DNA from 3 places in the Paenibacillus cineris genome. Region 1 is predicted to be linked to each of the others. Evidence: a T-box and tRNA genes for the amino acid it is inferred to sense, from the RefSeq annotation. Region 1 holds a T-box; the other regions hold tRNA genes.

Evidence for each region. A T-box is a leader RNA that pairs with one kind of tRNA and senses whether it is charged. The one in region 1 lies ahead of KI379_RS10415 (glutamine--tRNA ligase/YqeY domain fusion protein), so its partner is inferred to be a tRNA-Gln.
Region 2: it encodes a tRNA-Gln, which carries the amino acid that the T-box ahead of KI379_RS10415 (glutamine--tRNA ligase/YqeY domain fusion protein) is inferred to sense. The anticodon was not compared.
Region 3: it encodes a tRNA-Gln, which carries the amino acid that the T-box ahead of KI379_RS10415 (glutamine--tRNA ligase/YqeY domain fusion protein) is inferred to sense. The anticodon was not compared.

The regions. Positions count from the first base shown of each region.
Region 1 covers NZ_BORU01000001.1:2,182,277-2,184,510, reverse strand. Annotated here, with positions in the region: gene KI379_RS10415 (glutamine--tRNA ligase/YqeY domain fusion protein) at 1-1,412, opposite strand, end outside; T-box leader at 1,484-1,747, opposite strand; gene KI379_RS10410 (glycoside hydrolase family 172 protein) at 1,833-2,234, opposite strand, start outside.
Region 2 covers NZ_BORU01000005.1:164-2,397, forward strand. Annotated here, with positions in the region: tRNA gene KI379_RS29295 (tRNA-Asn) at 42-117, shown strand; tRNA gene KI379_RS29300 (tRNA-Glu) at 177-248, shown strand; tRNA gene KI379_RS29305 (tRNA-Val) at 412-487, shown strand; tRNA gene KI379_RS29310 (tRNA-Met) at 554-627, shown strand; tRNA gene KI379_RS29315 (tRNA-Asp) at 661-737, shown strand; tRNA gene KI379_RS29320 (tRNA-Thr) at 936-1,008, shown strand; tRNA gene KI379_RS29325 (tRNA-His) at 1,017-1,092, shown strand; tRNA gene KI379_RS29330 (tRNA-Gln) at 1,101-1,175, shown strand; tRNA gene KI379_RS29335 (tRNA-Lys) at 1,180-1,255, shown strand; tRNA gene KI379_RS29340 (tRNA-Leu) at 1,274-1,357, shown strand; tRNA gene KI379_RS29345 (tRNA-Gly) at 1,369-1,443, shown strand; tRNA gene KI379_RS29350 (tRNA-Arg) at 1,447-1,523, shown strand; tRNA gene KI379_RS29355 (tRNA-Pro) at 1,547-1,620, shown strand; tRNA gene KI379_RS29360 (tRNA-Gly) at 1,684-1,757, shown strand.
Region 3 covers NZ_BORU01000001.1:98-2,331, forward strand. Annotated here, with positions in the region: partial or broken rRNA gene KI379_RS00005 (23S ribosomal RNA) at 1-24, shown strand, start outside; tRNA gene KI379_RS00010 (tRNA-Asn) at 93-168, shown strand; tRNA gene KI379_RS00015 (tRNA-Ser) at 173-264, shown strand; tRNA gene KI379_RS00020 (tRNA-Glu) at 274-348, shown strand; tRNA gene KI379_RS00025 (tRNA-Val) at 442-517, shown strand; tRNA gene KI379_RS00030 (tRNA-Met) at 553-626, shown strand; tRNA gene KI379_RS00035 (tRNA-Asp) at 664-740, shown strand; tRNA gene KI379_RS00040 (tRNA-Phe) at 798-873, shown strand; tRNA gene KI379_RS00045 (tRNA-Thr) at 897-972, shown strand; tRNA gene KI379_RS00050 (tRNA-Tyr) at 976-1,061, shown strand; tRNA gene KI379_RS00055 (tRNA-Trp) at 1,072-1,145, shown strand; tRNA gene KI379_RS00060 (tRNA-His) at 1,177-1,252, shown strand; tRNA gene KI379_RS00065 (tRNA-Gln) at 1,275-1,349, shown strand; tRNA gene KI379_RS00070 (tRNA-Gly) at 1,356-1,430, shown strand; tRNA gene KI379_RS00075 (tRNA-Cys) at 1,440-1,513, shown strand; tRNA gene KI379_RS00080 (tRNA-Arg) at 1,526-1,602, shown strand; tRNA gene KI379_RS00085 (tRNA-Leu) at 1,620-1,699, shown strand.

The DNA.
Region 1 (2,234 bases):
GCGGGAACACCGTGTGCGGCGGACACCCAATGGATCGTCGACTTCACCTTTCTGCCGCTGAACCCGGTTCCGCTTTTCGTCTCGGGATCGTACGTGCAGTGCAGCTCGATCACTTCACCGGTCACCGGATCCTTGACGGCATGATGGCATTTTAAATAATACGCCCCCTTCAATCGAACTTCGCTTCCCGGAAACAGACGATGAAAGCCCGGTACCGGATGTTCCATAAAATCGTCCCGCTCGATATACAATTCTCCGGAAAAGGGGACATCCCTGCCGCCAAGCGTCGGATCGGCATCGCTGTGGTTGAGATGCAGCATTTCCACCTCACCCTTCGGATAATTCGTGATGACGACTTTAAGCGGATCAAGCACAGCCATCACAGCGACAGACTTATCCTTTAAGTCCTGGCGGATGAAGTGGTCGAGCATCGCGGCATCCACCGTGCTGCTCCCCCTCAGCATGCCCACTTCCTGCATGAACCTCCGGAGGCCTTCCGGCGTAACGCCTCTTCGCCGCAGCCCCTTCAAGGTCGGAAGGCGGGGATCATCCCATCCGTCAACGAATCCGCCTTCGACCAGCTGCCTGATGTACCTTTTGCTCGTGACCATTCCGGAAACGTTCAGACGTCCGAATTCCCGCTGCTTCGGGGGTTCCGTTACTTCCAGCTCGCGCAGCACCCATTCGTACAAGGGGCGGTGATCCCTAAATTCCGCAGAGCACAGCGAATGCGTAATGCCTTCGATCGCATCCTGGATCGGATGGGCAAAATCATACATCGGATACACGCACTCCTCACTCCCTGTCCGGTAATGCTCGGCGTGGATGATGCGGTACAAGGCCGGGTCCCTCAAGTTGATGTTGGGCGAAGACATGTCAATTTTGGCCCGCAGCACCTTGGCGCCGTCCGGGAACCGGCCTTCCTTCATTTGACGGAACAGGGATAGATTCTCCTCCACCGTCCGTTCGCGATAAGGACTGTTTCTTCCAGACTCCGTGAGCGTTCCGCGGTATTCCGTCATTTCCTCCGCCGACAAATCGCAGACATAGGCCTTTCCTTTACGGATGAGCTTCAAAGCCGCTTCGAAGATCTCTTCCGAATAATCCGAGCCAAAGTACACCGGCAGGTCCAGACCAAGCCACCGGACATCCTCCCGGATCGCGTCCACGTATTTCATGTCTTCCTTTAGTGGATTCGTATCGTCAAAGCGCAGATTCATCTTCCCGTGAAATGCTTCGGCAATGGCTGCGTTCACGTGAATTGCATAGGCGCTTCCGATGTGCAAATAGCCGTTCGGCTCCGGCGGAAACCGGGTCGCGATCGGTCTGGAATACGTTTCGTTCTCCACATCCTCCATCACGGTTTTCGTTAGAAAATCCACGGCTTCTTCTTTCCTTACCTTTCCTTCCATCAACTGTCCCCTCCTGCTCTTATATCAATCAAAAAGAAAACAAAAAAATCCCGCCTCCAAGACGCTGACGTCTTGGGGACGAGATTGTATTTCGCGGTGCCACCCCGGTTCGCGGATCTATCGCTACATCCGCCTCTTCGGGTACGGCATGCACGCATGCTTATACCCTAGCTCTGTAACAGGAGCTCCTGTCGCACCATCCGAAGGAATGAGGACCCCTCTTCCAATGCGCCGCTCGGAGGCTTGCTTCAATGACGGGCGGCCTGCTCCTTCACAGCTGCCGGAGCTCTCTGCAAGGCTGCCCATTCATCTACTCTTCTCTTCACCGCGTTTTCGTTCCGTTTTGATTTTGACCATATTAACATCATTTTCGGCCAATGTAAACCGCATTATGCATACTTTAACCGGAAAGGGCGGGGATTAAATAACCTCCAGGCCATCGTTATCCGGCAGCGGCGGATGCGTGGTGTGCGGCTCGGATTGATACCAGAAAGCGACGGAGGCGATATCGTCCTGCAGCGGCAAATAGCGGCCGCCGGAACGCCAACCGAGCGCCTGGATCGTTACCTTCAAGTCCTGTTCAAACCGGATCGGGTCCATCACATGCCAGCGGTACATCCCGAATCGCTGCTGGCTCCGGTATAGGCCGTCCGGTCTGATTTGCTGGTGAAAGCCCAAATAGGCAGTGGAAAACGCACCGTACTGTCCCTGTGGATGCTCAAAATTCCAGGCGCCGCCAAAATAGTCTTCGGTCCCGGTGCCGCAAATCGTCGGGAAATCGCGGTCGCCGTCCATATAGAACTTGATCTCGCCTTCTCCCCA
Region 2 (2,234 bases), on a different contig from region 1:
GGTCACCTACATATGACAAAACTGGTTAGTTGTAACAACGTTCCCTGATAGCTCAGTTGGTAGAGCACTCGACTGTTAATCGAGTTGTCACAGGTTCGAGTCCTGTTCGGGGAGCCACTTTAAAAAACGTCTAAGGATGTTTTGTTGCAGAAAACAGAATTAGACTTTATATATATGGCCCGTTGGTCAAGGGGTTAAGACACCTCCCTTTCACGGAGGTAACATGGGTTCGAATCCCATACGGGTCACTTTCTTATTAACATCAGGGATGAGAATCCCAAAAAGGGTTCGTCGGAGCGTGACTTCGGTAGCATCTGCATCGCAGTCTCGAACGAAGTGAGAGTATCCCATACGGGTCACTTTCTTATTAGCATCTGGGATGAGAATCCCCTATAAGTTTCAAAAGAATATGGAGGCTTAGCTCAGCTGGGAGAGCATCTGCCTTACAAGCAGAGGGTCGGGGGTTCGATCCCCTCAGCCTCCACCACTATACCTCAAAAAAGTTTATACCGATTACTTTTCGAGGGCCCAATATCAAATTACTTTTTAATGACGCGGGGTGGAGCAGTCCGGTAGCTCGTCGGGCTCATAACCCGAAGGTCGCAGGTTCAAATCCTGCCCCCGCAATTATCTCCTTAAGATGGAGATCCCAAAGGCCGTGGAACCGTGGTGTAGAGGCCTAACATGCCTGCCTGTCACGCAGGAGATCGCGGGTTCGAATCCCGTCGGTTCCGCCATTTTAAATTGCTTCAGGGATGAGAATCCGGATACGGGTTCGTCGAAGCATCTGTTTCGTTAGCGCTGCATCGCAGTCTCGAACGAAGAGAGAGTATCCCGTCGGTTCCGTCATTTTAAATTGCTTCAGACGGAATCCAAATGGTTATTTGCTTTCGCGATAGATGGTTATCGCTTTGAAATTATTCAAATATTTATGCGCCGGTGTAGCTCAATTGGTAGAGCAACTGACTTGTAATCAGTAGGTTGGGGGTTCAAGTCCTCTCGCCGGCATGTTTATGGCGGTCGTGGCGAAGGGGTTAACGCACCGGATTGTGGCTCCGGCATTCGTGGGTTCAAGTCCCATCGATCGCCCCATTAATTGTTGGGGATTAGCCAAGCGGTAAGGCAACGGACTTTGACTCCGTCATGCATAGGTTCGAATCCTATATCCCCAGCCAGTGAGAGCCATTAGCTCAGTTGGTAGAGCACCTGACTTTTAATCAGGGTGTCGAAGGTTCGAGTCCTTCATGGCTCACCAGTTTTATTTACAGGTTTTGCGCGTGTGGCGGAATTGGCAGACGCACTAGACTTAGGATCTAGCGTCTTTGACGTGGGGGTTCAAGTCCCTCCACGCGCACCACTTTGTTTGATGCGGACGTGGCTCAGCGGTAGAGCATCGCCTTGCCAAGGCGAGGGTCGCGGGTTCGATTCCCGTCGTCCGCTCCAAATGCGCCCTTAGCTCAGCTGGATAGAGCGTTTGACTACGAATCAAAAGGTCAGGAGTTCGAATCTCTTAGGGCGCGCCATTTAACTGTTTTACAATAGATATCGGGATGTAGCTCAGCTTGGTAGAGCACCTGGTTTGGGACCAGGGGGTCGCATGTTCGAATCGTGTCATCCCGATACGCATGCACGGCTTCGTGTAAGTCTTGATCTTTCTGCGCTCAAGGCTTGCACGGAGAATCTGCGGGTGTAGTTCAATGGTAGAACTTCAGCCTTCCAAGCTGATAGCGTGGGTTCGATTCCCATCACCCGCTCCATACATAAAACATAACGCCGAAAGGCGTTTTTTTGTTTAGAGCGGTTGTGTGGGAGAGAACCTACGCAGCGTGGGTACGACCGTCCGTGCAGGCTTCGCTGAAGGAACCCGCTCAGGACGCGCGTCAACATCCACCTCTGTGGCTGGCCAAAGGTCCGCTTTTTCATCGAGATGTTGAGTATTCCCATCACCCGCTCCATACATAAAACATAACGCCGAAAGGCGTTTTTTTGTTTAGAGCGGTTGTGTGGGAGAGAACCTACGCAGCGTGGGTACGACCGTCCGTGTCGGCGTCAATGAAGGAACCCGCTCAGGACGCGCGTCAACATCTACCTCTGCGGTGGGCCGAAGGTCCGCTTATTTAATCGAGATGTTGAGTATTCCCATCACCCGCTCCATACATAAAACATAACGCCGAAAGGCGTTTTTTTGTTTAGAGCGGTTGTGTGGGAGAGAACCTACGCAGCGTGGGTACGAC
Region 3 (2,234 bases), 2.2 Mb from region 1:
CTAATCGGTCGAGGGCTTATCCAAAAAATATAAAATGTAGATTCGTTTCGTATCTAGTTTTCAAGTGATCAAACACTTGAATTAAATATTGTTCCCTGATAGCTCAGTTGGTAGAGCACTCGACTGTTAATCGAGTTGTCACAGGTTCGAGTCCTGTTCGGGGAGCCATTATGGAGAGGTGTCCGAGTTGGCCGAAGGAGCACGATTGGAAATCGTGTAGGCGCCAAAAGCGTCTCGAGGGTTCGAATCCCTCTCTCTCCGCCATTATAGTTTGGCCCGTTGGTCAAGGGGTTAAGACACCTCCCTTTCACGGAGGTAACATGGGTTCGAATCCCATACGGGTCACCACTTTAATTATTAGCTTCAGGAATGAGAATCCAAAAGAAAAAATGCTTGCCTTTTTAGTGGTTTATCTGCTAAGATATTAAAAGTGTTTCTTATGGAGGCTTAGCTCAGCTGGGAGAGCATCTGCCTTACAAGCAGAGGGTCGGGGGTTCGATCCCCTCAGCCTCCACCATGTATACTTTAAAGAAAATAAATATTTTTTAATGACGCGGGGTGGAGCAGTCCGGTAGCTCGTCGGGCTCATAACCCGAAGGTCGCAGGTTCAAATCCTGCCCCCGCAATTTATCTCCTTATTTATGGAGATACATAATTGGCCGTGGAACCGTGGTGTAGAGGCCTAACATGCCTGCCTGTCACGCAGGAGATCGCGGGTTCGAATCCCGTCGGTTCCGCCATTTATTTTCTTGAGAGTTTAGTTTGTTGCAATAATACTCTTGATAGAAACAAAATTAGGCTCGGTAGCTCAGTCGGTAGAGCAGAGGACTGAAAATCCTCGTGTCGGCGGTTCGATTCCGTCCCGAGCCACCATGAATTTAATAATAAGCATAAAAGCCGGTGTAGCTCAATTGGTAGAGCAACTGACTTGTAATCAGTAGGTTGGGGGTTCAAGTCCTCTCGCCGGCACCATATGGAGGCTTAGCGAAGTGGCCAAACGCAGCAGACTGTAAATCTGTTCTCGTACGAGTTCGGTGGTTCGAATCCATCAGCCTCCACCAGTTTTATTATAGGGGCATAGTTTAAAGGTAGAACAGCGGTCTCCAAAACCGTTAGTGTGGGTTCAATTCCTGCTGCCCCTGCCATTCGAAATACAGCTTCATATCTTTTATTATGGCGGTCGTGGCGAAGGGGTTAACGCACCGGATTGTGGCTCCGGCATTCGTGGGTTCAAGTCCCATCGATCGCCCCATAACTTATAATGACAATCTTGTTGGGGATTAGCCAAGCGGTAAGGCAACGGACTTTGACTCCGTCATGCATAGGTTCGAATCCTATATCCCCAGCCAGTTTAAGCGGACGTGGCTCAGCGGTAGAGCATCGCCTTGCCAAGGCGAGGGTCGCGGGTTCGATTCCCGTCGTCCGCTCCATTTGATTTCGGCGCCATAGCCAAGTGGTAAGGCACAGCTCTGCAAAAGCTTTATCCCCAGTTCGAATCTGGGTGGCGCCTCCATTAACTTCATATGCGCCCTTAGCTCAGCTGGATAGAGCGTTTGACTACGAATCAAAAGGTCAGGAGTTCGAATCTCTTAGGGCGCGCCATTTTTTTAACTGAATATGCCGGTGTGGCGGAATTGGCAGACGCGCGCGACTCAAAATCGTGAGGGAAACCGTGGGGGTTCGAGTCCCTTCACCGGCATCATAGAGAAAAGCCTTGGAAAATATCCAAGGCTTTTTCTTGTATAGACTAACATTGTACACCGAGCCATCGTTCGTCGTTCGTTAATCCCTCATCCTGCTGTACACTTGCACTTCTCCTTCCAATCAGCCACCTGATGATATCCCGCTGAAAGACGGCCATTATAATTCGTATTGCGTTAATTTATGACTGTATGGTATTTAATTCGTATCATGTTTGTTTTATGTAGGTCATATCCGCATAGATGTTCTCTTTATATGACGTGTCCTCGTAAGATGGGAGTAAGAGGGTGTACAGCAGCCTTGAAAAAGATCCTCTGATCAATCCGTTCGTTATACCATTACTCCCTTTGAACGTTTTCCCCATCCTTGTTTAAAGTTGATAAACCATTCCAGCCGGCTTTACCTGGGCTAAACAGGCTCAATGTTTCTTTAGCTAAGTGCTAAATCCCTTGCTCAGAGCCTCCAACGACTCCCTATCCCAAGCATTGTATAAGTAAACTGCTCATTGAAGTTCCATAGCGTGTTGATCATGC